4 regions of the Brucella sp. NBRC 12953 genome follow, and region 3 is predicted to be linked to each of the others. Evidence: riboswitches for the same ligand, from Rfam matches in the RefSeq annotation. Region 3 holds a riboswitch; each other region holds the start of a gene.

Region 1 (7,543 bases), on a different contig from region 3:
AGCCTCTTGCGGGTTCGGGTCCATATTTGCATTCGATATGGACCTTACTTTCTGTTCCATTAGTTAATGCAGGTAAGGCAATTTTATGTGTCGGTGGATAATCCGCGTTTATGCACAACCATGCATAAAACATGGTAACCGGATTGCGTCGAATTTTAACGATTGCGGCTTTCGAGCTAACAAACGGGGAAATCTTCAAAAAAGATCATTATAATCACTTGCAATGTGGTTCGATTCTCCGTATGTGACCCCCTGTCGACGGACACCGAAGCGAGTTCGTTGAGATTTAGGTACGCGGTCGTAGCTCAGTTGGTTAGAGCGCAGGATTGTGGCTCCTGAGGTCGGTGGTTCGAATCCACCCGTCCGTACCATCTAATTTCCAACATATACTGTAGACAGTGCCTGAAACAGAGCAGCATGTTGTGTGACATGCTGAAGTCTCTGTATTTGAGCGGAACGTCGGCATCTTTTTGCAATTTTAAAAAAGCTTCCAGCAAGTTATTGAAATTTCGTGATTCTGGATATTGTTCTTCATGGAATCCCGTAATATTGCCGGGCAATTTTGGCTAGCTTCTTCCCTGTGGAACAAAACCACTACCCAATCATTGGGCTATTGTAGGAGCGTCCAGAAAGGGAGGTATTGTTTCATGAAACAGGTCAGCCCGCGTGAAGCGCGACAGGGTCGTGAGGGCAAACCCGTTCTTGTAATTTTGCTGGTTAGCATAGCTGCAGCTGCAGTTGTCTGGCTGCTTGTTGAGCTTTTCGGTAGCGCAATTGCACCTGAAGTGCCTTCCAATAGTGAAGGCTCGGTGCCACCAGCCAGCACCGAAACTGTTCCGCCTGCTTCCGGCAATTGATCTTTAAAAACCAATATGAATTGCGGATACATATTGCGTTTCAATCCGCCTGAACAAAAGCCGAGAATTTCCGTTGAAGGGCATGGATCAATTCTGGGCTGAATTCACCCACGATAATATGCTCAGCCTGCCAGTCGTATTGGCAAGAATGCTGCTCGCAACTCTTCTTGGCGCGGTTATCGGTCTTGAAAGAGAATGGCGAAAGCGACCGGCAGGGTTGAAGACCCACATGATGGTCTGTCTCGCATCAGCAACCTTCACAATCGTATCGCTTGAGCTGGTGAATGTGCCGGTTTTTGACGATCAGAACATCCGCATGGACCCTTCGCGTCTCGTAGAAGCGATCACCAGCGGTGTGGCATTTCTTGCGGCTGGCTTTATCATCTTCGCCAAAGGCCAGATTACCGGCATTACAACGGGTGCGGGCATGTGGCTTGCTGCAGCTATCGGTCTCGCAAGCGGCCTCGGATTGTGGCACATCGCGATTATGGCAACGGCCATCGCCGTTATCATGCTGATCGGAGTTGGAAAGATGGAACGATCGGTAAGACCAGACAGAGGCGACTAGAGCGAATCCCGAAAAATGTGTGGCGGTTTTCGGACAAAGATGCGTGTCAGAAAATATTCAGAGCGCCGCCGCTGCCGTGGCCAGCTCAGTTGTTACTGGGCTAATGCTTGTTCAATTGTGTCTTTCAGTGCAAGCCGCTGCTTGCGCAGGTTGGTTTCCTCTTCCTGACTGACAGGTGCTATCTTGCTTTCGGCCCGATGAATACGGTCATTGACCGAGTCATATTCCTCCAGAATGCGAGCGAAACGCGGGTCAGCGGCCTTCAGGGCATGAATAGCAACCAACTGACCAGGAAACTCTTCACCAAGCGTGTGAGGGGAGTTTGACATGGTTTTCTCCTTCCTTTGATGAGAGCAGATTGGCAGGTGGAAACCGAAGCCTCATTGATCCCAATCAATAGGGATAAATATCGTTATATGCAGTTTCTGCATTGCTCTTATGCAAAGGCAGCACTTCAAACAGAAGTTGTGAAACACCATCTCAAGGGTGCGGACCAATAAGGTGTCCGTGATGGAGATGAAAATGTTTGCCCGCTTTAATAATCGTTTCGGTCGTGCCTTTGCGCAATTCGGTAGTGCCGTTCGCGCATCTGCTGCCCTGCGTGTTGGCCATCAGCCAATGGCAAAAGACCTTGAGACGCTCGGCATCGACGTGGCTCAGTTCCGTAAGATTCACGACTAGGCTTGCAGTTGTTTATTGAAGTAAAGCCCCGGTTTCCCGGGGCTTTTTGTTTTTTGAGTGGATTTCACTCCGGTCGGACTATGCTCTAGTCTTCGTCTGTTGCCATTTGCTTGAGCAACTCGCCCTTGCCGCGCTGGCGCATAATCATCGGCACGACGACTGCCGCGATTGCCAGTGCAATCAGCGTTATCGATACCCATGAATGTACCAGTGTCATCGGGTTTCCCTGGCTGATCTGCAGTGCCTGACGCAAACTCTTCTCTGCCATCGGTCCGAGGATCAGACCCACAACAACCGGTGCAATCGGGTATGAGAAGCGGCGCAGCACATAGCCAAGCAAACCGAAAGCCAGAAGCAGACCCAGTTCAAACGATACCGGAAGACCAAACAGCATTGATGTCGATGCGTTGGCACCGATAGTACCCAGTGTAGCGAAGACCAGAATGCCCGCATAAAGCCAGTGGCGCGGGATGGTGAGCATCTTCACCCAGAGGCCGATCAGCGGCAGGTTCAGTACCAGAAGCATCAGATTGGCGACCAGAAGGCTTGCAACCAGCCCCCATACCAGCGGCGCATTGGTGACAAAGAGCAGTGGTCCCGGCTGCAAGCCGAATTGCTGGAAACCAGCCAGCATGATTGCCGCCGTTGCAGTGGTTGGCAGACCGAGCGTCAGCAGCGGCACGAGAGTACCCGCAGCCGATGCGTTGTTGGCGGCTTCCGGGCCTGCAACGCCTTCAATAGCGCCTTTGCCAAACTCTTCCGGATGTTTGGAAAACTGGCGTTCTGCTGAATAGGACAGAAAGCTTGAAACGTCCGCGCCGCCCGCTGGCATCGCGCCAATCGGAAAGCCGATTGCCGTTCCACGCAACCATGGCATCCACGAGCGCTTCCAGTCATTCTTGGTCATCCAGACTGAGCCTTTGACGGCGATGACTTCATCGTCGGGGCTGAGCTTTTTGGAAACCACCGCCAAGGTCTCGCCAATAGCAAACAGCGCCACCGCAAGCGTGGTAACATTGATGCCATCGAGAAGGTTCGGCGTGCCCATGACCAGACGGGCCTGTCCGGTCAGCTGATCGATGCCGATAAGGCCAAGCGTCAGACCGATGAACAGCGAGGTGAGGCCGCGCAATGTGGAATCGCCAAATGCCGCCGAGACGGTCATGAAGGCAAGCAGCATGAGCGCGAAATATTCCGAAGGTCCGAAGGAGAGGGCGAATTTCACCACCCACGGGGCCACAAATGCCAAAGCCAGCGTTGCAATCAAGCCTGCAATAAACGAGCCGATTGCAGCGGTTGCAAGGGCTGGCCCACCGCGCCCCGCTCGGGCCATTTTATTGCCCTCCAATGCCGTAACGATGGAGGCGCTTTCTCCGGGCGTATTCAGCAAGATCGAGGTGGTCGATCCGCCATACATGCCGCCGTAATAAATACCGGCAAACATGATGAGAGAACCGGCGGGGTCGAGTTTATAGGTAACGGGCAGGAGCAACGCCACTGTAAGTGCTGGGCCGATGCCCGGCAGCACGCCAACAGCCGTGCCAAGTGTGACGCCAATCAGCGCGTAAATAAGGTTTGATGGCTCAAGGGCCACCAGTAGTCCGTTGGCGAGGAGAGTGATTGTATCCATGTTCTTTCGCCTTAAACGAATTGTTCAAGCCAGCCTGACGGCAGCGATAGCTGCAGGCCGCGTGCAAAAATGAACCAGATGACGAATGAGAAGACGATGCCGACCGGCACACTTATCCAGAATTTGCGATAGCCAAATCCGCGCGCCGTTGCTGCAAACAGCAGACCCGTTGCGATGGAAAAGCCCATGGTTTTCATGGTCAGCATCTGGATAACCAGACCGCCAACAATCCACGCCATAGGTGAAATTTCCTGATGTTCACGTTCGGGAAACTCGCCCTTCAATGCGCTGATTACGGTCCAGATAGACAGGATGAATAGCCCAGCTGCAATGATATAGGGGACGGTTTTAGGCCCAACGGGCGAGTAAGACAGCACATTGTTGCCATAGGCCGTTGACCAGGCAATTGCGATAGCAATTGCAGCAAGGATTAGGGCTATGACAAGAGCTGCGTAGTCTGGCGCCGTTCCAGCGGAACGGCGCTCTCCATGCTGTTCAGATCCTGTCATTTGACGAGGCCGATTTCCTTGAGGATGGTTTCAGTGGAAGCCACATCTTTCTTGAGTTGCTCTTTAAAAGCATCGCCTGCAAGATAGGTATCGGCCCAGCCCTTGTCGGCCAGTGCCTTCTGCCAGGATTCAGACTTCACCATCTTTTCGATATCTGCATTGACGGCCGCTTCCTGTTCGGCGGTGATGCCCGGAGCGGCGCCGACCATGCGCCAGTTCTGGATCGAAACGTCGACGCCACCTTCCTTGAAGGTCGGAGCGTCGATGCCTTCAACGCGTTCATCGCTGGAAATACCGATAATGCGAAGCGTACCAGCCTTGATCTGTGGGTCAAATTCGCCATAGCCGGAAATGCCGACTGTTACCTGATTGCCAAGAATTGCAGCGAGCGCTTCGCCACCACCGGAAAAGGCAATGTAGTTGACTTTGGTCGGATCAACGCCTGCAGCCTTGGCAAAAAGACCAGCTGTGATGTGGTCCGTACCACCTGCCGAGCCGCCGCCCCAGGAAACGGAGCCCGGATCAGCCTTGAGCTTGGCAACAAGATCGCCGAGGTTCTGAATGTCGGACGATGCCGGAACGACGATGGCTTCGTATTCGCCGGTGAGGCGGGCGATTGGTGTAATCGCGTCGAGATTGACGGGCGAATTGTTGGTCAGGATCGCACCGACCATGACATAGCCGCCAACGATGAGCTGGCTCGGGTCGCCCTTGTTCTGGTTGACGAACTGCGCCAGGCCAATCGTGCCACCTGCGCCCGGAACGTTAATGACCTGAACGCTGCCGGAAATCTTTTCATCCTGAAGCACGTTCTGCATGGTGCGTGCTGTCTGGTCCCAGCCACCGCCCGGTGCTGCTGGCGCCAATACCTTGTAATCTTCAGCCGAAGCTGCACCCGCCATTGCAAGCGCTGCCACCGACGAAATGGCCAGAATCCATTTACGCATAAATCCTCCCTGAATGCACTTTGCGTGCATTTTGCTGCTGTCTTTGCGACAGCCCTCCTCAAAAACCCCTGCTTCCCAAGCAGAGACTCCTGATCTGGAGACTACAGGAGAGAATTACAATATACCAGCAAGCAGCATCGCTTGTTTTTACTTGCAATATCGTATTAGCAAAAAGTCTTATATAGCGATTTTATAGGGCTGAATAAGCGACCCGGCTCGCTTGACGCTTATATCGGTGCGATGTAATACAGTTACGACGGTTCCCCGACCGAGAGTGAAGGGGATTAATAGGGAACACGGTGAGGACGACCCAAAAGGGACCGAGACCGTGGCTGCCCCCGCAACTGTAAGCGGATTGCCGTTCATCCTTGTGATGCCTCAAAGCGTCATGTCACTGAGACTGTTCCAAACAGCTCGGGAAGGCAGATGAACAGCGAATATCTGTGAGCCAGGAGACCTGCCGTCTAACGTAGTCCATTGTCACGGGCGGGGATGCCCGGTGCAGGAGAGTTGGTTATGACAGCTTTAAGCGTCGCAGGACGTTGCCTCCCATCGTCATTCATATCCCCGGATATGTCCGTCTTCTTTACGCGCCGGATCGCTTCCGCCGTTTGATGCGGCTTTTTCTCTTATCATTTCGGGGTTTTAAATGAACTTTATCGGCAAGACGTCGTTTCGCGTTGCCTTCTCAGCAGTTGCTATTCTTGCGAGTGGCTTCGCTGCACAAGCTGCTGAAACTCAGTATCCGCTGACGCTGAAAAATTGCGGTCGCGATGTTACGTTCAAACAGGCACCAACCCGCGCTGTGGCCGTTGGTCAGAGCAGTACAGAAATTCTTTACAGCCTCGGTCTTGGCGACAAAGTTGTCGGTACTGCTGTCTGGTTTGGCCCTGTTCTGAAGGGTTTTGAAGAAGTTAATGCAAAGGTCAAGCGCCTTGCGGACAACGACCCAAGCTTTGAAAGTGTGCTAGCGGAAAAGCCTGAAATCGTCACTGCTGATTTTCAGTGGCACGTTGGCCCGATGGGCATTGTCGGTAAGCCTGAACAATTTGAAGAATTGGGCATTCCAACCTACACCTCACCCTCCGATTGTGTAGGCAAGGATAATTCCGGCGGCGGCGATGGCGTCCGCACGGCACCTTTCAAGATGGAAATCGTCTATCAGGAAATCACTGAACTTGCTGAGATCTTCAACGTACAGGATCGCGGTGAAAAGCTCGTTGCGGACTTGAAGGCTCGTGAAGCTGCTGCGCGTGAGAAAATTGGCTCCACAAATGGCAAGCTTTCCGCGATGGTCTGGTTCTCCAGCACGCAGATCGATGCTGATCCCTATGCAGCCGGTAAATTTGGTGCTCCCGCCTATATCCTTTCCGCGCTTGGCATCAAGAATGTGATCGAGAGCGAAGAAGAGTGGCCAACTGTCGGTTGGGAAACAATCGCGAAATCCAACCCGTCGATGATCGTTGCAGCGAAGCTTGATCGCCGTCGTTATCCTGCCGACGACATTGCTGTGAAGCATCAGTTCCTTGAAAGTGATGCTGTTACCAAGCTGATGCCAGCCGTCTCAGGCGGCCATGTCTTCGATATGGATGCGCAGTCGATGAGCACTTCGCTCCGCGTGATCGAAGGTATTGAAACGCTTGCTGCGGATATTGCCGCTTCGGATCTCAACAAGTGATAGCACGCGCAGCCACTTCTGGCATTCATCTGGGCAAGGGCATGAGCGGCAGGTTGCTTTTCGTAGCGCTGGCGCTTGTCCTGCTTCTCGGTGCCTTGTGGCTGGGCGCTGCAATTGGTGAAACTGCGATACCTCTGGACGTGGTGGCGAAAACAATCGCCAACCGCGTCTGGAATGCAGGTTATCCGCTTGAGCCGATAGATGAAGGTATTGTCTGGAGCTATCGTCTCAGTCGTGCGGTGGTTGCCGCATGTTGTGGTGCAGCACTTGCCCTTTCCGGTGTGGTGCTGCAATCGCTTCTACGTAACTCATTGGCCGACCCTTATATTCTGGGCATTTCCGCCGGTGCGTCCACAGGTGCGGTCAGCGTTGCCATTCTAGGCATTGGCGCTGGTGTTCTGTCGCTTTCGCTGGGTGCGTTTATAGGGGCAATCATAGCATTTCTTCTGGTCTCGCTGCTGGCGCTAAGAGCAGGGCGAGGAAACAGTGCAATCATTCTGGCAGGTATCGCGGGGTCTCAGCTCTTCAACGCATTGACTTCGTTTATCGTGACGAAGGCTGCAAATGCCGAGCAAGCTCGCGGCATCATGTTCTGGCTTCTCGGCAATCTGTCGGGTGTCCGCTGGCCTGACGCGGCACTTGCCTTTCCTGCATGTATCATTGGGCTTGCAAT
Region 2 (7,543 bases), on a different contig from region 3:
GTTCCAATCGGCATAGGAATGATGGCGATACAGACAAGGGCCAGAACAGCGGGATCGATATAAGGCGTCACCCAGTCGAGCCGGGTTCCCTGAATGAAATAACCGACCAGAAAGGCGATCAGGAGTGCAGCGGTAATGCCGCCCGACATGATCCACGCCTTGGCATCAAGCGCAATGAAGTCGGATTTCAATTTGCGGTTGGCACGGGTTTCGAGCCATGCCATGCCGAGGCAGGCAATCAGAGCAACAACTGCGTAGAAGATCGCGTAACTGAATTCGAGATCGCGGCCACCATGCATCAGACTGCCGATGGCATTGATGAGTGCGTAGATGGCAACGCCGGTCAGCATGATGCCATTGAGGCCCAGAACCATCGGCTCAAGATGCCAGAAACCCATGGTGAAGCGATCACGCAATTTCCCGCTTGGAGGCTCTGGTAGCGCAGACAATGCAATTAGCCGGGCAACAACAAGTGCAAGCCCGCTCATTGCAGCGTCGGCAAACATGTAGACCCCGTCAAAGACAATAGAAAATGAGCCAGACAAAAGGCCGAAAACGACACCAAAGCCTGCAACAAAAATAGTAACTGCTATGGATATTTGAAGAATAGATTGTTCACTACGCAATTTTTACTCCGAATTGACACGCAGTGCGCAGCAATAGACGTTGGGAGGAGAAATGCGATTGCCGGACTGCGGCTGAAATCTATAGGAATCTTCTTGAAGAGGCAAATCTGCCTTGGGGAAACTTATTCGAAGTGAAAGTCTCCCGGTGTTTCCTTCGGGAGACTTTTTAGTCAGATTACTGCGACTGCTGGTCCTTGACGAAGGTGCGATCGGTCTCGCCTTTGAAGAAGTCACGGCCATAGATAATCAGGCAGAGCACAACGCCGGTGGCAAAAGCCCAGCCAGCACCGCGCGTCGCCAGAACGGCACCAGTGACACCGGCGATGCCGAGATCACGCTGAGAGCGGGCTTCCATCACGCCGATACGCACCGAAACATAGCCCTGAATGAGCAGCGTCAGGGTTAGCGCCACGCCCAGGATCGGCTGCACGAGTGTCACGATGGGCATCAGGAACAAGCCGGTATTGGTGCCCCAGCGGAATGAGCCTGCGCCGCCGAAGATCGAGTGCATGGACTTCTTGCCTTTGGAGAAGCGTTCGCAGATGACGACCTGCATCGCAGCCCACACCGGTCCGCACATGGTTACATCGGGGCCGAGCACCGACATGCCGGTGTTTCGGATACCGAAAACGAGGTGGGCGCGGTCGGCGCTGTAATCGATCTTTTCATCCGGGCGCTGAAGCTGTGCTTCGCCGAGGATCGATTTGGTTTTCAGCACGTCACCGAAGAGAACGATATAGGTTGCGAGAACCGTCGGCAGAGCCGTCAGGAACATCGAGAGCGGTGGCATACCGAGACCAAAGATCGTGTATTCACGCCAGAGCGTCGTGAAATCCGGCGACGAGATTGTCCACTGGAATTCAGGCCATTTTGCTTCGCCAAACAATGGAGCAACAATAACGGCAAGTAAGATGCACGGCAGAACACCGAGCTTTCCGATCAGGCCGAAAAAGCCGCCATTGCGGGAAAGGCGTGCGAACTGCGGTGAGAACATCAGATAGAAGCACAGGCCGATCGAGATCGCGATGGTGAACGGGAAAATGTCGAAGTTGCCGCCAATTTTGAACACGGAAATGACCGCTGCAAAGCCTGCACCAATAATGATGCCGGATTTAATTGCCTGCGGAATAGCGGCAATGACGCGGTTTGCGATGCCTGTCGCGCCGATGAATATCGACAGTAGCCCCAATGTCATCTGGAAGGAGACAAGGGCATGAATGCGTTCCGGACCTTCAGGGAAGGTGGCGCAATATGCCATGATGAGTGGCACGGCAGGGGTGATCCAGCCCGGAACGACCGGGTCGCCGAGCAGGTGATGTGTGAGGTAGAACAGGCCGTTGAGAACGACGACGGCGAGCGCCACTTCAAATGGCATTCCCAGCAGTTCCGCCATCAGTGGAATGGCCGAGAGGTCGACCGCACACATCAGAAGGCCCTGACAGTAATCAGGCCACTCGAATTTATAATGAACGAAAGGCAGACGGATTTTGAACGGTCCGGCAGGCCAATATGGCTGCTCCTGACCATCGATGCGTTCAGTGCTCAAGATTTTACTCCGAAAGGACGAAACAGAGCTCCGGAAGAACAGCCATCAGGCGCGCTCTTCCGGGATGCTCATTAAATTAGATGTTTGGATCAGAATGCTTCGCGATAAAGCGCCAGCGCGTCAGCTTCCGTCACATCAACAGGGTTGTTACCCAGAAGACGTGTTTGAAACATTGCATCACGGGCAAGCGTTTCGAGGCTTTCTTCGGTGACGTCAACGTCACGCAGGCGGCGTGGTGCGCCAGAGCGGTTCATCAGGTCTTCCATAAAATCAACGAAAGCTGCTGAACGTTGTTCTGTCGTGCCTTCCGATTTGCCGAGCAGCAGGTCTGCAAGCTCTGCATAAAGTTCAGCTGCGCCCGCCATGTTGAAGCGCAGAACCGGTCCGAGCATCAGGGCGTTGGAGAGACCATGGGGCACATGATAGTGACCGCCGAGTGGGTAAGCCAACGCGTGAACGGCGCCAACCGGCGAGTTCGAGAAGGCCTGACCGGCATAGTTTGCGCCAAGCAGCATGGCTTCACGGGCATGGCGATCTTTGCCGTTTTCGCAGGCTGCAACCAGATTGGCCGACAGGAGTTTCAACGCTTCACGCGCGAAAGCGTCAGAAAGCGGATTTTTCTTGATGCGGCTGGTATAGGCTTCAATCGCGTGAACCATGGCGTCGATGCCGGTGGCTGCTGTGTGAAGCGCTGGCAGACCGCAGGTCAATTCTGCATCTAGAATGACGAAATCTGCATAGAGCTGGCGGGAAACGACACCCATCTTGGTGGTTTCGCCGGTGGTCAGGATCGTGATGTTGGTCACTTCCGATCCGGTGCCAGCAGTGGTTGGGATCTGGATCAGCGGCAGGCGCGTGCCCTGCACTTTGCCAATGCCGTAAAGCTCGGACAGTTCCTGCTCGGAGACGATAAGCACCGCAGCAAGCTTTGCAATATCCATCGAAGAGCCGCCGCCGAGGCCCAGCACGATATCGCAACCGGCTGTCTTGGCCTGATCGACACATTCAAACAGAACCGATTCCGGCGGATCGGCAACGACGGCATCAAAAATGCTGATGCCGAAGCCAGCCTTTTCAAGCGAAGCAAGCGCTTCGTTGAGAACGCCAGCCTTGTGCAGGCCCTTGTCGGTTACGATGAGGATTTTGCGTTCTGAGAAACGCTCGCCCAGAATTTCGCCGAGACGCATTGCAGCCCCCCACTCGACAAGCATTGAGCCGACCGTGTCGAACGAAAATGGCTTGATACCTACAGTCATAATTTCCACCCTTATTCATATTTCCCCAGCGCCGAGGTCTCTCATTCCTCGCCGGCACAAAGGCGCTGGGTTTCAAGCGGTCCGGCTTTCACGTATAGGAAAGCCAGACCGACAGTTTTCCGATGCAGCCGGTGCAGCGGTCGTCTGAAGAGATGCTTGGGAGGACCTCTTCTTAATTGTTCAATATATTGAACAATGTTCAGGATTTAATAGATCGATACAGGATATAAAGCCCGGCTGTCAAATTATCCCTTCGACCAAGACGAAGGATTTTAATCGATTCAATAGTTGCCTTGACGAGCACGTTCAGCAGGCCATTGATTTCGTTAAACTCTTTGTCGCGCAGGCCACACGGCTTTGTGAACCTAGAGCGCATCCCGAAAAGTGCTAAGCGGTTTTTGGAACAAGATGCGCTCAAAAACAAACGGGTAGTGTATTTCCAATATTTGCTCAGCACATGAACCGAGGGACGCAAATGCTGGAATCAGACCACTCGGATGCGGCTATGCCCAAAATCCTTGTACTGGACGGCCTGACAAGCTGGAATGTAAGCTCGGACCGCGCTTATTCATGCGAGCAAGGGAGGGCTTCATGGAAGTAACGATCATAACAGGTGCATCCGATGGCATCGGCGCTGAAACCGCGCGACAGCTCAGTGCGCGGGATGGTGCGAGGGCAGCGCTGGTTCTGGCTTCGCGCAATGCCGAGAAGTTGCAGGCACTTGCTGCTGAGCTTGAACAATCGGGTAGTCAGGTATTGGTCGTTCCAACCGATGTCACCGATCACAATGCCTGTATTGCGCTTATCGAAAAGACGGCCGCTGCGTTTGGGCGGATCGATACGCTGATTGTGAATGCGGGCATGTCGGCTCATGCCAATTTTGCCGAGATCAAACCGGAAGACTTGCAATGGATGCATGATCTGATGGAGCTTAACTATTGGGGCAGCGTCTGGCCGATCCATGCAGCACTCCCGCATCTGGCCAAATCCAAAGGCCGCATCGTTGCGGTTTCATCTGTTGCCGGGCTGATAGGTGTGCCGGGGCGCACCGCCTATAGTGGCACCAAATTTGCGCTCTCAGGGTTTTGCGAGGCGCTGCGATCGGAGCTTGAGCCGAGCGGTATTTCGGTGACGATCGTTTATCCGGGTGTTGTCAAAACTGACATTCGTAACACAGGTTATAGTGCCAGCGGTGGTGCTCTTGGAATGAGCGGTGTGCGCGAAGACGATATGATGTCTGTTCAGCGGGCCGTCGAGCTGATGCTGGATGGAATCACCAATCGCAAACGCGAAGTGTTGATGACGCGTCAAATGCGTTTGGGGCGCTGGCTGAAACTTCTGGCACCACATATAGTGGATCGCATGGCTTTGAAGGCCATAAAGCCCGAGTTTCGGCCCAAACCGATCAAGCCTGTGGAATAGTCGGCTACATATCCCTGCTATTCACAGGCTGGACGAAACAAAGGCTAGATTTAGTTTTTTTGATCCGTCTATCCATTGACGACTTTTTAACTTCAGATACTATATCTTGTGTTCAAGGTTCTTACGATTCGTGAGGATCAAAAGCGAAGATGGGAATACGGTGCGCGGTATCCATGATGGATGTTGTTAAGCCGTAGCTGCCCCCGCAACTGTAAGCGGCGAGTTCAAATCCAGATGTCACTGGCACAGGCCGGGAAGACGGATGCGAGCGATGAGCCGTGAGCCAGGAGACCTGCCTTGAACGAGAACGTCCACGGGCGGGGTGTCCGGTTGGCGCGCGATAAGTTATGGCATTGTACTGCCATGTCTTTTGGTGCCCCGTATATCCCTCTCATAAGCTTCGGGGTGACAAGCATGTCGAGTAATTCAAGACCAAACAGTTCCGGTCCGCCATTTACGGGCTAGTTTGGAGGATTCGCGCTGTTAAAGCGCGTTGTACCTCTCAGTTTTCGTTGCTTTTCACGCGCATTTCATCATGCGCGAACGCCTTTTTGCGCCTTCATTCGTGTGAGGCGTAGTGGATCAAAACATCTGTCTATACGCATTCTCCAACGCCAAATGCTTCTGCGACAGTGCTGGAAATGCTCCATCCCCAGTGAGGAAAAAATGAACGTTACCGTCTATAGCAAGCCCGCCTGCGTCCAGTGCACCGCAACCACCCGCGCGCTCGACCGTCAGGGCATTGAATATGCTGTCATCGACATTTCCGCCGATGCCGATGCGTATGATCTCGTTCAGGGCCTCGGATATCGTCAGGTGCCGGTAGTTGTTGCTGGTGAATCCCATTGGGCCGGTTTCCGGCCGGATATGATCAGCTCGCTGGCGTAACGCCGGTCTGCTGCCGGAGTTTGTTATGGGCCAGATCGTCTATTTTTCCAGCCGTTCGGAAAACACGCATCGCTTTGTGATGCGTCTGGGGATGCGCTCAAAGCGTATTCCGCTGGAAAGCTATGAAGACAATGCTGGTCTGTTGCGGGTGAACGAGCCTTTTGTACTCGTAACGCCAACCTATGGCGGCGGCGGTGCGAAAGGCGCTGTTCCCAAACCGGTCATCCGTTTTCTCAACGATGCGGATAACCGATCCCTCATTCGCGGTGTTATCGCCGCCGGGAACAGTAATTTCGGTGAAGGCTTTGGCCTTGCAGGTAAAATAATTTCGGAAAAATGTCAGGTTCCCTACCTCTATCGCTTTGAGCTTTTGGGAACGGATGAAGACATTGGCAATGTTAAAGACGGGATGGAACGATTTTGGACACGGCAGACACAACCCTGACCCGTGAGCGCGAGACGGTCGCCGCTTCGGAAAAGCAAGAGTCATCCCCAGCATCGGGGGCTTCATCGGGCGGCAAGCCGCAGAAGCCCACGGAGACATCGCTGGATTATCATGCGCTAAACGCCATGCTGAACCTGTATGACGATGACGGCAAAATTCAGCTGTATCGTGACCGGCAGGCTGCGCAGCAATACTTCCTTCAGCACGTCAATCAGAACACGGTGTTCTTTCACAATCTGCGTGAAAAGCTCGGCTATCTGGTCGATGAAGGCTACTACGAGAGGGAAGTGCTGGATCAGTATTCCTTCAACTTCGTGCGTGATCTTTTCGATCATGCCTATGACAAGAAGTTCCGCTTCCCGACCTTCCTCGGTGCGTTCAAATATTACACCAGCTATACGCTGAAAACCTTCGACGGTAAGCGCTATCTCGAGCGCTACGAAGACCGCGTTTGCATGGTGGCGCTTGCGCTTGCGCGTGGCAATGAACAGCACGCACGCGAAATGGTCGATGAAATCATTGCGGGCCGTTATCAGCCGGCAACGCCGACCTTCCTCAATGCAGGCAAAAAGCAGCGCGGCGAACTGGTCTCGTGCTTCCTGTTGCGCGTTGAAGACAACATGGAATCGATTGGTCGCTCCATCAATTCCGCCCTGCAGCTTTCAAAGCGCGGTGGCGGTGTGGCACTGAGCCTGACCAATATTCGTGAATCCGGCGCACCGATCAAACAGATCCAGAACCAGTCTTCGGGCATCATTCCGGTGATGAAGCTGCTGGAGGATTCATTCTCTTATGCCAACCAGCTTGGCGCACGCCAGGGTGCGGGCGCGGTTTATCTGCACGCCCATCACCCCGACATCATGCGCTTCCTCGATACCAAGCGCGAAAATGCAGACGAAAAAATCCGCATCAAGACGCTGTCGCTTGGCGTTGTAATCCCGGACATTACGTTCGAACTCGCAAAGAACGACGAAGATATGTACCTCTTCTCGCCTTATGACGTCGAGCGCGTCTATGGCGTGCCGATGACCGAGATTTCGATCACCGAAAAATACCGTGAAATGGTTGATGACGGCCGTATCCGCAAGAAGAAGATCAACGCGCGTGATTTCTTCCAGGTGCTAGCGGAAATCCAGTTTGAATCCGGTTATCCTTACATCATGTTCGAAGACACGGTGAACCGCGCCAATCCGATTGATGGACGCATCACCATGAGCAATCTCTGCTCGGAAATTCTTCAGGTGAGCGAAGCCAGCATCTTCAATGATGATCTTTCTTATGAGCATCTCGGCAAGGATATTTCCTGCAATCTCGGCTCGCTCAATATTGCAGCAGCTATGGATAGCCCGGATTTTGGCAA
Region 3 (7,543 bases):
TCCTGTCGAAATTGGTGCCTGGATCGACGGCGCCATGCCAACGCGAGCGGAAACCGTGCGCGGTTATGTGCAGGGAATGCATGCCAATTGGCTGACACAAAAAGCGCGCGAGCTTTATGGAAGCAACGCCACTGTTGGTAACTTCAATCTGGAAATTCGTTATCGTTATAATCCGGACGTCCAGAGCCTTGTGGCCATGGTGCCAGCAGTTATCCCGCTACTTCTGCTGATGATCCCTGCAATGTTGGCGGTTCTGAGCGTTGTACGTGAAAAAGAACTTGGCTCCATCATAAATTTCTATGTGACGCCGGTGACTAAGTTCGAGTTTTTGCTAGGCAAACAGCTGCCCTATATCGCGCTTGCTTTTCTCAACTTCCTGATGCTGACGGCCTTTGCTGTTTTCATATTCCGTGTGCCATTCACAGGCAGTTTCCTGACCTATGCCACGGCGGCGCTTCTCTATGTCATCATTACGACCGGCATGGGCTTGGTGATCTCAACCTTTATCAATAGCCAGATTGCGGCGATCTTCGGCACTGCATTGCTGACACTCATTCCCGCAGTGCAATATTCTGGCATTATCGATCCGGTCTCGTCTTTGCAGGGGGCAGGTGCGTTTATCGGCAAGATTTATCCGACGACCTATTTCGTGACGATCTCGCGCGGGACTTTCTCAAAGGCGCTCGATTTCTCCGATCTCGCCGGATCATTCCTGCCGCTGCTGATTGCCATACCGGTTCTTACCGTTCTCGGCATTGTACTTCTCAAGAAGCAGGCGGGCTGAGATGCGGATTTCCAATATATTCCAGCTTGGCGTCAAGGAACTGCGCGGACTGGCGCGTGATCCGATGCTTCTGCTGCTTATCGTCTATGCCTTCACACTTGCGATCTATACCGCTGCAAAGGCTATGCCGGAAAATCTCAACAATGCTGCAATCGCAATCGTTGATGAGGATCAGTCACCGGTTTCGGGTCGCATCACGACTGCGTTTTATCCGCCGTATTTTGTGCCGCCAAAGCTCATCTCATCTCATGAGATGGATAAACGGATGGATTCTGGCCTCGATACGTTTGCGCTCAATATCCCGCCGAATTTTCAGCGCGATCTGCTTGCCGGGCGTTCGCCAACGATTCAGCTGAATGTCGATGCAACGCGCATGAGTCAGGCCTTTACCGGCGGCGGTTATGTTCAGTCGATAGTTTCCAGCGAAGTGAACGAGTTTCTCAATCGCTATCGCGGGGATACGCAAACACCGGTTGGACTTAACCTACGCGCGCGCTTCAATCAGGATCTGAACAAAGGCTGGTTTGGTGCAATCACCAATGTCATTTCATCGGTGACTATGCTTTCGATCATTTTGACGGGGGCAGCTCTCATCCGCGAGCGCGAACATGGCACCATCGAACATCTGCTGGTCATGCCGGTGACGCCACTTGAGATCATGGTCTCCAAGGTCTGGTCCATGGGGATGGTGGTTCTAGTGGCGACTGCCTTTTCGCTGGTTGTGGTTGTGCAGGGCATTCTGGCGGTGCCGATCAATGGTTCGCTGACACTGTTTTTAGCGGGTGCTGCATTACAGCTTTTCGCGACCACGAGCCTTGGCATTTTCCTAGCAACGATTGCTGGTTCTATGCCTCAGTTTGGGCTTTTGCTTATGCTGGTTCTGCTACCACTACAGGTTCTCTCAGGCGGTACAACGCCGCGCGAAAGTATGCCGGAAATCATTCAGAATATCATGCTGGCGGCACCCAACACGCATTTCGTGATGCTCGCGCAATCGGTGCTGTTCCGCGGTGCTGGACTCAATGTCGTGTGGCCGCAATTGCTGGCCATGATTGTAATCGGAAGCGTTCTTTTCTTCTTTGCACTGCGTCGTTTCCGCGACTTCCTGAGATGAAAAATCCATACAGTTCAACCATCTGAATCAATTGGTTCTGAATGTGATTCAGATGGGGCACATTGTTGCAGTTGATAATCTGCCATCCCCTTGCTATCGCTCGCCACAGGAAACGGTTCTGTCCGCAAGGATGGATGAAAAGGGAACACGGTGAGGCTCATTTGAAGAGCTGAGACCGAGACTGCCCCCGCAACTGTGACCGGCGAGTCATCCTCCCATGATCGTAAGTTGCGATCATAGCCACTGAATATTCACGTTCGGGAAGGCGGAGGACCGATGAAGACCCGGAAGTCAGGAGACCTGCCGTATCCAGTCACCCATGGCTGACACGAGGGGTGTCCAGTCGCGGCCGTCCGTAGCGGTGACATTGTGAAATGTTGCCGTGGGACAAAGACAAGGCGCTTCCGCCCTGATTTCTGACACCTGCGGTGAAGCAAGGCTTGCACGCAGGAAGTAGAAATAATGCATATTCTCAAACTATCGGCATATCTCGCATCCACCGTTCTGGTGGTTACGCCGCTCGACGTATTCGCTCAGACGAAGGCAAGCGTGCAGGATGGCGTTGTGCTTGATACGATTGTCGTCACACCGTTGAGGCGTGCAACGTCTTTGCAGCGCTCCACATCGTCCGTCACGGTCATTGATCGGGAGGAAATCGACCGATCAGCAGCGCCTGATTTGCAATCGCTTCTTCAGTACTATTCGGGAATTTCGATTACCACCAATGGCGGGCAGGGATCGTCTTCCAATCTCTACATTCGCGGTATGTCGTCAAAACAGACGGTTGTTCTCGTCAACGGTGTGCGAACCGCATCAGCAACGACCGGAGCAACAGCGCTTTCCAATATTCCACTGAGTTCAATTGATCGTATTGAAATCGCGAAAGGCGCGCATTCCTCGCAATATGGTGCGGATGCGATGGGAGGGGTTATCAACATCATCACCAAACAGGGCGGAGCCTGCGGTGAGCGCTCCTACTGCGGAAGTCTGACAACGGGGGTTACGCATCCATGGGGCGGTTATGCGTCCGGTTCGCTTCAGGGACGCAGCAAGGACGGCATTGATTATGCCTTTGGTGCCGCTGTCACAGGCACACAGGGATATAATTTTACGACTCCGGATTCTTTTGGTTATGAGCCTGATCGTGATGGTTTTCTGCAGGGATCGTTTAACTTCTCGCTGTCGAAGGATTTTGATTGGGGGAAGATTTATACTGATGGCCTCCTGAGCCGCGGCCGCAATCAATATGATGCCAAAGCACCGTCTGCTAACGAAGCGTATACAACAGCATTTAGCGGCAAGTTGGGTGCGCGTATCGATCACACAGCTGATTGGTCTTCGACGATCGAGCTCAGCTCTGGTCTCGATCACAGCCGAAATTTCCGTAAGGGGGTTAGCGGGTCTGATCTGTTTGAAACTAAGCGCTATGGCATCTTTGCCTCGACGGAAAAGCAGTTTGAAACGGGCAATGTTTCGCATGTGGTGACCGGTGGCGTTGAAGCTTACCGCGAGGAAGTCAGCGCTACGACCGAATATGCCAAAACCAGTCGTGATCTGGCTGCGGTATTCGGGCAATACTCGCTCGAATATGATGCGCTGCGCTTTGATGGCGGTGTGCGCTACGATTATAATGAGCAGTTTGGTGACGTGGTCACGTATAATCTCGGCGCGAGCTACGAAATTCTGCCGGATCTCGTGCTGCGTTCTTCGTTTGGCACGGGCTTCCGTGCGCCGACCTTTAATGAGCTTTACTATCCCGGCTTTGCGAATGCCGATCTGCAGCCGGAAAAATCCCGCTCGTATGAGATTGGTCTGAACTGGCAAGCAACAGCCGATACAAGTCTCGATTTGGCTTTCTATAAGACATGGCTACGTGATGCGATCATGAGCACGGCACCTTCCTATCTGCCTTACAATATTGCGCGTGCAGAAGTGACGGGTTTCGAAGCGGCGCTGTCTCATCGCTTCAACGAAACTTGGGCGGTGAAAGGATCGCTAGACCTCAAGAAGCCGATTGATGAGGATACCGATAACGATCTGCCATATCGCGAGCGGGTGAAGGCGACAGCTGAAGTGAATTTCAAGCCTATAGACAAGCTCGATCTAACGGCTCGGTTGCTTTACGGCGGTTCGCGCTACACAACTGCCGCGAATACCAAGAAGCTTGATCCTTATGTGACGGCTGATTTCATCGCACTGTATGACATCGACACACAATCGCAGTTGAAGCTTTCGGTAGAGAATATTTTCGACAAGGATTACCAGACAACGTCCGGCTATAATGCACCGGGGCGCAGCTTTAATATCGGGCTGACGCGGAATTTCTGACGAGATGCGCAACATGAAAACGCAGTCCGGGTTATGGAAAATCAGGTTTGGCCTTTTGGCCGGCCTGTTTCTGACTGCGTTTCATCCCGCTCATGCGGATGGATTGCCCAAGCACGTCGTGTCGATCAATGTCTGTACAGATCAGCTGGCAATGCTGCTGGCAGATGCCACTCAGCTGCGGTCGGTGTCGTATCTCTCGCGTGACCCGCTTCTGTCTGTGATGACCGAGAGAGCAAAACAGCTGCCCATCAACCATGGGCAGGCTGAAGAAGTGTTCCTCATGAAGCCTGATCTGGTGCTGGCGGGCACGTTTTCTTCGCGTGCCACGGTTGGGTTGTTGCGGGATTTGGGTGTGCAGGTAGAGGAATTCGCGCCTGCACGCTCTTTTGAGGATATCAAAGCGCATATGAAGCGCATGGGCGAATTGCTCGGCCGTGAAAGCGAAGCAACTCGGCAGATTGCAGACATGGATATGGCTCTTTCAGCAATCCAAAAGCCTGACCATAAACAGACCGTCGCGCTCTATTATGCGAATAGTTATACGTCGGGACGCGGCACGCTGATTGATGAAGCAATCCGTCTGGCCGGGCTTGATAATATCGCCGATAAGGCGGGCGTTCGTGGTTCAGCTATGCTGCCGCTGGAAATGCTGGTTATGGAAAAGCCTGATATTCTGGTGCGCGGATCGCGGGGACGACCGCCCGCACTGGCCTTTGAGAATTTCGAGCATCCGGCATTGCGCGCGCTCGAAGGGCACACGCGAAGCGTGGCGCTAAACGATAATCTGACAGTATGTGGCGGGCCGTTCAGTGTTGAAGCTGTTGCGAAGCTCGCGGAGGCTGCGCGTGACTGAAACTGGTCGTTTTTATCTCCTGCTTGTTGTTCTTGGCTTGATGGTTCTGGTGCTATTTGCGCTTTCGCCGTTGGTTGGTCCGGCATCCATCAGTGTGGGTGAGAGCATTCGGGCGCTATTTGCCGGGCAGGGGGATGTGATCGTGTTGGTTATGCGCGAAATCCGGCTGCCGCGCGCTTTGCTTGCCTTGCTGATTGGTGCTTCGCTAGGCCTTTCAGGTGCTGCTCTTCAGGGCTATCTGCGCAATCCGCTGGCCGAGCCAGGGCTGCTTGGCGTGAGCTCGTCGGCCTCACTTGGTGCGGTGATTGCGATTTATACGGGGCTGTCGCAGGTTTTCCCGTTGGCTTTGCCATTACTGGCGCTGGTCGGCGCGTTTGTGTCGGTCTTTCTCGTCAAGACGCTGGCGGGGCGTCACGCCGGAACACTGACTGTCATTTTGGCGGGTGTTGCCGTCACCAGTCTCGCCGGAGCGATGACAGCACTGGCGCTTAATCTGTCGCCTAATCCATTCGCTGCCATGGAAATCGTGTTCTGGATGCTGGGTTCTCTTGCCGATCGGTCGATGACGCATGTGTGGCTTGCCGCACCCTTCATTCTGATCGGTTGGGCGATGTTGTTTTCACTGGGGCGTGCGCTTGATAGCCTAACGTTGGGATCGGATGCCGCGGCCAGCATGGGCGTCAATCTCTCGCGCGTTCAGATTCTCGCTGTCCTTGGCACTGCAGCTTCCGTTGGCGCATCGACTGCGGTTGCGGGAGCAATCGGTTTTATAGGGCTTGTAGTGCCACATCTGTTGCGCCCGCTGGTCGGTTCGCGACCGTCACGTCTGCTTGTTGCCAGTGCGTTTGGCGGTGCCGCCCTTCTGTTGGCTGCCGACGTGCTGGTGAGAGTGATTATGCCGGGGCGCGAATTAAAGCTCGGAGTGTTAACGGCAATCATTGGCGCCCCGTTCTTCCTGTGGCTTGTCTTTAAATATCGGAGGCGGCTGGTGTGAGCACTCTTTCAGTCCACAATCTTGATGTGTCGCTGGGGCGCAAGGCGGTGCTTGAAGCTGTCGGTTTCGAGGCCGGTGAATGTGAGTTTATCGGCCTGATCGGTCCAAATGGTGCAGGCAAGACCACGCTGCTGCGTGCGCTTTTGGGCCTTACGTCTTCGACAGGGGACATTCTGCTGGATGGCTCGGACCTCCGAAGAATGCATGTTGCGGATCGCGCCAAGATCATCGCTTATCTGCCGCAGGAACGCGATGTTGCATGGCCGGTAACAGTTAGGATGCTGGTATCGCTTGGGCGGTCAGCACTGAAGCCTGTGTTTGCAGGACTGGACCGTGACGATGAAACTGTGATCGAGACTGCCATGCAGCGCATGGGTGTGGCTGAACTTGCGTCACGTCCTGCTAACGAGCTATCGGGCGGTGAAAGAACAAGGGCCTTGATCGCGCGGCTATTGGCACAGAATACGCCGATCATCATGGCTGACGAGCCTGTAGCTGGGCTTGATCCGGCCCATCAGTTGGAATTGATGGAGCTTTTTGCCGGTTTGGCAACCGAAAAGAAGATGGTGATCGCCTCGCTGCACGATCTTGGTCTGGCCGCGAAATATTGCACCCGGCTGATTGTGCTTAATCAGGGTCGACTCGTCGCCGATGGTGCGCCGGAAGAGGTGCTCAATCCAGCGCTCCTGAAAGAGGTCTATGGCATCGACGCGCAGCTGATGAAGATCGAGGGCGAATTCATCCTGCATACGCGTAAACGCTTTCGGTAGATTAAATTGGTTTCCACTGCCGCCCGCGGCTGGATGCGTAGATGGCTTCGATAGTTTTTTGCACCTCATAGCCTTCGCGGAAATCGGCGTGACCTGTATTCTGTCCTGCAATACTTAACAGGAAGTCGCGCACCTCAATCGTTTTCAGATCATTGAAGCCAATCTGATGCCCGCCCGCCACGCAAAACGCGCCATAAGGCTCGTGGTCTGGGCCTGCGAAGATCTTGCGGAAACCCTGTTGCCCTTTCTTGTCAGAGAAAAGGAATAGGTCGAGTTCGTTGAAGCGCTCTTGCGAGAAAAAGATCGAGCCCTTTGAGCCCGATATCTCAAAATCATGTTGCATTTTGCGGCCACTGGCGAGCCAGTTCGCTTCGATAGTGCCGGTTGCGCCATTCTCGAACGATAGAAAAGCATGGCAGATATCATCCACTTCGACTGCTTTCATCTGCGACGGGTTGTTGTGGTCGGGACGCTCTACAATTGCTGTCACGCTTTTGCCCATCACCTCGGCAACCGGACCAACCAGATAGCGTGCCGCGGCAATAATATGGCTGCCTATATCGGCAAGTGCGCCGCCACCACCTGCCGGATCAAGTCGCCATGACCAAGGAATTCGATGATCGGCCATGAAGTCTTCGGCATGGATGCCGCGAAAATTTCTGACATTTCCAATTTCGCCGCTCTCGATGATGTCTCTAGC
Region 4 (7,543 bases), on a different contig from region 3:
TGCCCTTGTCGATTGCTGGCGTCTCGGTCTTTGCCGTCAATTCTGTCTGCTGGCTTTCTTCGAGGAAGACCGAGCCAACCTGCAAGCCAGCAATGGCAAGCATGATCGCACCGATTGCCAGCAGTATCGGCTTGCGCTGGCGGTTAAAGAGACTGCTGATCGATCCCTTCTTTTTGTCGGTATCGCTTTCGTGCTGCGCTTCAAGCTTGCTGGATTCTTCGGCCGCTTGCTGAGCTGCACGACGTGCCACGCTTATCAAATCCGCCTTGCGGCTGGTTTCTGTCTTGGCTGTGTCCTGCTGGCTTCGCTCTTCACGAACACGCTTCATAATCGTGTTCAGATCAAGCACGCTGTCATTGTCCGGCTGCACGGAATCGAGCGAAGCGCTGAGTTCCGGTTCCTGGCGTGCTTTTGGCGTAAGCTTTGCAAGCTTTTCGCTTGCCACCGGCGCATCGATTGCCGGGCTGGCTGGCTTGTCTTTCTTCTCTACTGCCACAGATGGGAAAGACTGTGGTGCCGCTGAAAACGGATTAACAACCGGCTTTGTCTTGGCGACTACTGGCTGAGGCAGATGAGGCTGTGTTTCGATCTGCTGTTCCAGATTGGACAGGCGATCAACGACTTTGACCAGCGTTTCATGAACAGCTTCAAAAGTCTTACCGTTACGCTCATCGGCATTGCGGGCAAGCGCTTCGAGTGACTTGATATCATTGGCAAGTTGCGCAGCAATCGCCGTGTCGTTCTGCGAACCATGCTTGAGCACATGTGCAACGGCTGTTTCTGCCGCTTCGCGTGCTGCATCAAGAACGGTTTCACGATTGTCAGCGATGGAGCGCTCAATGGAATCCAGACGCGGCTTCAATTCGGCCAGTTCGGCTGAAGGCTTGTTGAGCTGGCGCGCGATGTTTGCAATCTGGTTTTCCAGACCGCGAATGGCTTCGCGCTCAGCGTGGGCAACTTCTTCAGTCTGTGGCGTCTGCAGCAGGCTCAATGAAATTTGCTGCGAGATGTCGTCAAGACGACCTTCAATCGCATGGAGCATACCGCCTTCGGCGTAATGGCTCGCATATTGCGCATCAAGGCGCTTGGTCAGTTCCTTGAAGCGATTGTCGATCTTATCAAGAACAGCGGGATTTGGTTCATGCGCGAGCTTTTCTGCTGCTGCCAGCTTCTGATCGATAGCGGACAGACGGACTTCAACACTGTGATAGTCCGACTGGCTCAAATTCTCCATAACCTTGCCGACCTGATGGGCAAGGAGGTTGATCTGCTGTGCGAGCTGATCAATGGCCTGCTCAGGCAACTGCGATCCTTCGCTCAGTGCATCGATGCGTTGCGAGAGCTCGCCAAGGCGGCGAAACAGTGTGTCCGCATTCTGTTCGGCGACCGAATTATCCAGTTGATGTGTCAGTTCGGTCAGGCGCTGTTCGATGCGTTCAAGACGTAGTGTTTCTTCGCGATCTGAATGCGGATGACGATTGGCAGCGATCACAGCCCGGCTTATTTCATCAAGACGGCTGTCGATCTGGCGCAATGTATTGTTTTCCGACCGCGGCGCGCGTGGCTCTTCGCGCATTTCAGCGAAACGAGGAGCAAGGGGCAGAGATGGACGGGCATCGTATTGTTCAGCCCGGTTCTGCTCTTCTGTGAGGCGGCGCAGATGTTCTGCAATCTCCGCAAGGCCGGTGATGTGCTTTTCAGCCTTTGGCTCAGGCGAGCGTGGACGGGGCGCAGCGTTTCCAATATGACCGAGACGCTTTTCCAGTTCCGCCAAAGTATTGTGCAATTCGTTCATGGCGCTCGACTTCGGCGCGATAGGCGCATGGCGCTCGCGCAAGGCGTTCAGCTCGTCAATGATGGAACGTGAACCGGATGCCTGGTGGTCGTTTGCCATGTGAAATCACTTTTCCAAAAATAGAAACAGCCGAGAGCCGAATTCACCAATGAGTCGAAGCCATATTTGCTGAGGCTATATTCTTACAAACGTGGTAAACAAGTTATTAAAATCTATCATCGATTGCATAAAAACAGCCTCCTTTGGGGAGGCTGCGATTGTTTTAAGTTTCAGAAAAATAGGGATTATTCGACGACAAGTACCGTGCGTGGACGCAAGGTAAGTGCAAGCGCGAGAAACAGCAGGCAGGCAACCGTGACGAAGACCGGGAGGCCGTGTGTCAAATATTGCTGCGCGATGCCTGCAAAGAGCGGGCCGATCAGTGCGCCGACGCCCCACATGAGGCCCATGCTGGCATAAATGCCCACAAGCTGCGCGCCTTTGAACTGACTGCCGACAACGCTCAGCATGATTGTGTAAATGCCGACAAATGCGCCACCCCACACAAACAGCAACGTGTAGGTGAGCCATGGCAGGGTGAGGGCCCATGGCCAGATCGCGGCTCCTGCAGCAGACAAGCCTGCAAGGATGATCAGGAGTGTCTGGCGGCTCATGCGGTCGCCCAGAAAGCCGATTGGAATCTGCAATACAATCGCACCGAACATCATCACCGACATAAGCTGTGTCGCCTGATTTTCGCTCCAGCCAAGATCGACGGCATAAAGCGGCAGGAACGACAGGCCTGCAGATTCAATCGCTGCATTGAGTACGGTTGCCGCCAGCGCGACAGGTGCAAGTGCCAGATAATGCAGCGGGCTTCCGTGCGGTTTGTCGGTGATCGGCGGCGCACTAACCTTTGGGTTGGCGATCAATAGCGCTGCAAGAAGGGCAAGGACTGAACCAACGAGATAAGGCAGGAAACCGCTTGAGCCGACAATCGAGAGAATGAGCGGTCCAAGCGCAAAGCCAAGCGACAATGCCGCTGTATAGATGCCCATGGTCTTAGAGCGGTTCTCATCGGTGCTCAGCGAGTTGAGCCAGGTTTCAGAAACCACGAACAGGGTTTCAGATGCGGCGCCTAACAGAATACGCAGCGGAAACCACAGCCAGATCAATGGAACTGCGGGAAATAGGCCCAGCAGGACTGCAGCCGCAGCAAGTGCGACAATCACCAGCGACCGCATTCCAAGCCACGCGCTCAGTCGCGGCAAAAGGAATGCCATGCAGAGCACGCCGACGGCGTGCATGGCCGCGTTGGCGCCAATGATTGCTTCGCTGAAGCCCATCTCATCGAGATCAAGAGCGATAAGTGCAGCGCTTAGGCTGTAAGTCAGACCGAAGATCATCGCAGTGCTGGTGACTGCAGTGCGCGAGAGCATAACGTTGGAAGGAGCGTGTTCTGTGGTCACTGTGATGATCCGGACGAGCTTGATACTGAAAATACTTAGATATCAAGAAGAGTGGGAACTCAACTACTTAGGAAAAATCTTTCAGCATCGTCATGAATATTGTTGAATCAATCGTTCTTGGGCTAAAGCTCATATCTGTCGCCAGAGGAGATAAATGTGAGCCAACTAGCCTATACCACTGTAGCCCGCCGCCCATCGGTGGAGGAATATTTGCATCTTCGTGCGGTGGCTGGCCTTAGTCCCTTCACGAAAGCCGCCGCTGCCAAAGGGCTCGAAGGCACGGTCTATTCTGTACTTGTTTTGCACGATGGCTCTGCAATCGGAATGGGTCGGTTGATCGGGGATGGCGGTTGCTTTTTTCAGGTGGTGGATATCGCCGTTGGGCCGCAACATCAGGGGCGAGGCTTGGGCAAAGCCATCATGAGCGCCATCATGAACTATGTTAATGCCGAACTTCCGTCTTCGGCCTATGTGAGCCTGATTGCTGATGTGCCAGCGAATAAGCTTTATGAGCAATTCGGCTTTAATGAAACTGCGCCACGATCCCTTGGAATGGCTTATCGCGTGAAGTCAGGGGCGTAATCGTCACTTTGCCGACCAGGGGCGCGGTCCGACAACAACATGATTGTTTGATCCTTTTCAATCGTTTATGCCTCACTTATTCGGAGGATCTTATGAAATCTTTATTCACGTTTGCATTTGTATCGGTTTTGGTTCTCACATCCAGCTCGGCCTATGCTTTGGATGCTCAGAAAGATTGCTCCACATTGAAGCAGGTCATCAAAGAATCGAAGATAAACTTCAAGAATGTTGCAGCTGATGCGGCTCCCCAGGATGTGGATGTTTATCCATCAAAGCTCACATTAACCGGCAGCAATTCTTGCCGTGTTGTTCTGCGCACGAGCGTATCTTCGGTCAGCTGGTTGTGCGTTGTTGAAGATACGACCGTGAAAGCGGTTGCAGCTTTCGTTTCGAAATGCGTGGGCAAGCCTGAAACCCCTGATGCGGCTTATCAGAGGTCTGGCGCTAAAATCTTCCGTTTAAAGCCGCAGGTTCCCGCCGAGATCATTGTTTCGGAACTGGATCGCGGGAATATTGCCCTGCAAGTCAAAGCGCTGCAGAAGAAATAGCATCGGCGGGCCGTGCGAACAGGCGCTCAGGTCTATCGTGTTCAAAGTTGCATTGATGCTTGCCGCGACGTCGCAAGGAATCCGTCGACAAAATCGATGGTTTCGTCACCGCTTCTTAGGCCGAGATGAATGCTTTTCTGAATTCCTGTCTTGCCGATCCTGACGGGGTGAACGCCGAGTGTCTTTGCTTCTTGGCGCACCAGCCAGTTTGGAATGGCGCTGACGCCGCGGCCTGCCGCAACAAGTTGCAGCATCATTTCCGTTGTCTCGACATTTCGATGGTGCCGTGGGCGGCAATTGGCAGGCACCAGAAATTGCGTAAAGACATCAAGCCTTTCTGGTGGCACGGGATAAGTGAATAGGGTTTCCTCCAGCAAATTGGCAGGCTCTGCATTGTCCAGAAGCGATAAAGGATGACCGTCAGGAACGGCAAGCACGAGCTCGTAGTCGAACACTGGCACATAACGGATGCCGGAGGTCTCAATCGGATCTGGCGTAATCAGAATGTCGATTTCGTATCCCGTCAATGCTGCAACGCCGCCGGATGCAAATGATGTCGTTAGCTCCAGATCAACATCCGGCCATTCCACCAGGAAAGGCTTTGTTACACCCATCAGCCATTGATGGCAGGGATGACATTCCATCCCAATCCTGAGGGAGCCTCGCTGCCCGTAGCGATAATCTGATAAGACATCCTCCGCCCGTTCGATCTGCGGCAGAATGCGGTGTGCAAGTGTCACAATATAGCGTCCAGCCTCGGTGAGACGAAGATTGCGGCCATCCTTCTCCCACATGGCTACGCCATAGCGTTCTTCTAGCTTACGGATGGTGTGACTAAGCGCCGACTGTGTCACATTCAGCTTTTCCGCCGCCGCCGTCAGGCTCCCCATGCGATCAACTTCGCGCAGGATTGACAGATGTTGTCTGTCCAGCATGATTATTTCCGCCTTCACTCATCTGTACTTGTCACCAGTACAGCCATCAAATTTCAGCTGGGCGGTGAAATGGCGCAGAAACGACGGCACGGAATACCGGTCGCGAAAGCGGCACTCCGGGACACCCCGCCCGTGAACGTTATCTGACGTGGCAGGTCTCCTGGCTCACGGGTAATCGCTCTCGTCCGTCTTCCCGGGGTAGACCCAGTGACAAAATTGGACGTTTGCTAACCGCTTACAGTTGCGGGGGCAGCTTCGGCGTTTGACCGAATTCCCTCTTAGCTACGGATTTAAATCCGCAGAACCACGACAGTGAACCAATGTCCTATGCCAACTGTCCGGTCAAGCCTTTCGGCCATGGCTCATAACAATTGCGTCACGCATTCATATTCGGGTGCGGTGTTCTGTCAAAGTCGGCCTAATCCGCCAACTTATGAACCTGGCTCATGCTTGTATGAAATGAAATCAATTTTAATCGTTCAACGCCTTCGGCATAAGAGGTTTAACGCTCTTATCCGAAGTCCGTATCAATACAGACTTTGCAGAAGGCCTGAGCAGAAATAGAAACTAAAGAAAGCAAAGACATCAAAGTGAATTTAAATCATAGATTGGGATGTCATGTCGCGATGAATAGAGATTTTACATTCAACATTAAGAGTATTTGCTTTGATGAGGATTACCATCCCTCAGAAAATACTCGTATCACGACCAATTTTGCTAATTTGGCGAGAGGTGACAATCGCCAAGAGAACCTGCGCAATGCACTCAGGATGATTGACAATCGTTTCAACGCTCTGGCGCATTGGGATAACCCGGAAGGCAATCGGTATTCGGTCGAACTGGAAATCATTTCGGTTGAAATGAATATTGGTGCTGAAAGCAAGAACGATGCTTTCCCGGTGATTGAAATACTGAAAACCAATATCATGGATCGCAAGACCGGCGAGCGCATTGAGGGCATTGTCGGGAATAACTTCTCGTCCTACGTGCGAGATTACGACTTCAGCGTATTATTGCCAGAGCATAATAAGAATCGGCTTGAATTCAGCACGCCTGATAACTTCGGAGAATTGCATGGAAACCTCTTTAAATGTTTCCTGAATTCAAATGCTTATAAAGAGAGCTTCAGTAAGCCGCCTGTAATATGTCTGAGTGCTTCAAGCAGCAAGACCTATCGTCGAACTGAAAATCAGCACCCCGTATTAGGGGTTGAATATGAGCAGAACGAGTTCTCTTCGACTGATAAGTATTTCAAAAAAATGGGATTGGAGGTTCGATTTTTCATGCCTCCGAATAGCGTTGCGCCTTTGGCCTTCTATTTTATCGGCGATTTGCTTGCCGATTATACCAATCTTGAGCTGATCGGAACCATCAGTACGATGGAGACTTTCCAGAAGATCTATCGGCCCGAGATTTACAACGCCAACTCTGCGGCGGGTGCCTGCTATCAACCGGATTTGAAGCATCAGGACTATTCGCTCACACGCATTGTCTACGACCGCGAAGAGCGTAGCCGGTTGGCTATCGAACAGGGCAAGTTTGCGGACGAGCACTTCATCAAACCATACAAGACCATTCTTGAGGAATGGTTTGCCAATAGCGTTCATTGACGAACCAAAAAACAAGGTTGCCTAGAATGAAACCATTGTTGCCCACCTCAACGGCTGGCAGCTTGCCAAAACCAATCTGGCTTGCACAACCCGAGAAACTTTGGTCGCCCTGGAAATTGCAGGATGAGGAATTAGCTGCTGGCAAACAGGACGCTCTGCGTTTGTCGCTGGACGACCAACAACAGGCAGGCATTGATATTGTCAGCGACGGCGAGCAGACGCGCCAACATTTTGTCACGACCTTCATTGAGCATCTCAGCGGTGTCGACTTCGAGAAGCGCGAGACCGTCCGAATTCGCAATCGCTATGACGCAAGTGTGCCGACAGTTGTCGGCGCCATCTCACGTCCAAAACCTGTTTTTGTCGAAGATGCCAAATTCTTGCGTCAGCAGACGAAGCAGCCCATCAAATGGGCTTTGCCGGGTCCCATGACCATGATTGATACGCTCTATGATGCTCATTATAAAAGCCGCGAAAAGCTGGCCTGGGAATTTGCCAAAGTCCTCAATGAAGAAGCCAAGGAGTTGGAGGCTGCTGGTGTCGATATCATCCAGTTCGACGAGCCGGCATTCAATGTTTTCTTCGATGAGGTAAACGACTGGGGCGTTGCAACGCTGGAAAAAGC

The links. A riboswitch is a leader RNA that binds a small molecule or an ion and turns the genes downstream of it on or off. The one in region 3 is predicted to bind cobalamin.
Region 1: it holds a riboswitch for cobalamin, as region 3 does, so the genes downstream of both, ABWV94_RS15515 (ABC transporter substrate-binding protein) here and ABWV94_RS10805 (TonB-dependent receptor domain-containing protein) in region 3, are expected to answer to the same signal.
Region 2: it holds a riboswitch for cobalamin, as region 3 does, so the genes downstream of both, nrdH (glutaredoxin-like protein NrdH) here and ABWV94_RS10805 (TonB-dependent receptor domain-containing protein) in region 3, are expected to answer to the same signal.
Region 4: it holds a riboswitch for cobalamin, as region 3 does, so the genes downstream of both, ABWV94_RS15200 (LysR substrate-binding domain-containing protein) here and ABWV94_RS10805 (TonB-dependent receptor domain-containing protein) in region 3, are expected to answer to the same signal.

Annotation. Positions count from the first base shown of each region.
Region 1 covers NZ_BAABSV010000006.1:99,487-107,029, forward strand. Annotated here, with positions in the region: tRNA gene ABWV94_RS15475 (tRNA-His) at 295-371, shown strand; gene ABWV94_RS15480 (hypothetical protein) at 648-857, shown strand; gene ABWV94_RS15485 (MgtC/SapB family protein) at 940-1,425, shown strand; gene ABWV94_RS15490 (HP1242/YdcH family protein) at 1,518-1,754, opposite strand; gene ABWV94_RS15495 (hypothetical protein) at 1,948-2,106, shown strand; gene ABWV94_RS15500 (tripartite tricarboxylate transporter permease) at 2,192-3,736, opposite strand; gene ABWV94_RS15505 (tripartite tricarboxylate transporter TctB family protein) at 3,748-4,245, opposite strand; gene ABWV94_RS15510 (Bug family tripartite tricarboxylate transporter substrate binding protein) at 4,242-5,192, opposite strand; cobalamin riboswitch at 5,433-5,671, shown strand; gene ABWV94_RS15515 (ABC transporter substrate-binding protein) at 5,842-6,870, shown strand; gene ABWV94_RS15520 (FecCD family ABC transporter permease) at 6,912-7,543, shown strand, end outside.
Region 2 covers NZ_BAABSV010000003.1:196,540-204,082, reverse strand. Annotated here, with positions in the region: gene ABWV94_RS08460 (cation diffusion facilitator family transporter) at 1-626, opposite strand, end outside; gene ABWV94_RS08455 (hypothetical protein) at 802-2,172, opposite strand; gene ABWV94_RS08450 (iron-containing alcohol dehydrogenase) at 2,262-3,428, opposite strand; gene ABWV94_RS08445 (SDR family oxidoreductase) at 4,020-4,850, shown strand; cobalamin riboswitch at 4,949-5,164, shown strand; gene nrdH (glutaredoxin-like protein NrdH) at 5,517-5,738, shown strand; gene nrdI (class Ib ribonucleoside-diphosphate reductase assembly flavoprotein NrdI) at 5,764-6,183, shown strand; gene nrdE (class 1b ribonucleoside-diphosphate reductase subunit alpha) at 6,159-7,543, shown strand, end outside.
Region 3 covers NZ_BAABSV010000004.1:100,135-107,677, reverse strand. Annotated here, with positions in the region: gene rbbA (ribosome-associated ATPase/putative transporter RbbA) at 1-784, shown strand, start outside; gene ABWV94_RS10810 (ABC transporter permease) at 786-1,898, shown strand; cobalamin riboswitch at 1,995-2,220, shown strand; gene ABWV94_RS10805 (TonB-dependent receptor domain-containing protein) at 2,361-4,226, shown strand; gene ABWV94_RS10800 (ABC transporter substrate-binding protein) at 4,240-5,079, shown strand; gene ABWV94_RS10795 (FecCD family ABC transporter permease) at 5,072-6,073, shown strand; gene ABWV94_RS10790 (ABC transporter ATP-binding protein) at 6,070-6,843, shown strand; gene ABWV94_RS10785 (Gfo/Idh/MocA family protein) at 6,845-7,543, opposite strand, start outside.
Region 4 covers NZ_BAABSV010000006.1:33,734-41,276, forward strand. Annotated here, with positions in the region: gene ABWV94_RS15180 (peptidoglycan-binding protein) at 1-1,894, opposite strand, end outside; gene ABWV94_RS15185 (MFS transporter) at 2,080-3,213, opposite strand; gene ABWV94_RS15190 (GNAT family N-acetyltransferase) at 3,394-3,825, shown strand; gene ABWV94_RS15195 (hypothetical protein) at 3,873-4,373, shown strand; gene ABWV94_RS15200 (LysR substrate-binding domain-containing protein) at 4,415-5,308, opposite strand; cobalamin riboswitch at 5,442-5,632, opposite strand; gene ABWV94_RS15205 (DUF1852 domain-containing protein) at 5,935-6,918, shown strand; gene ABWV94_RS15210 (methionine synthase) at 6,945-7,543, shown strand, end outside.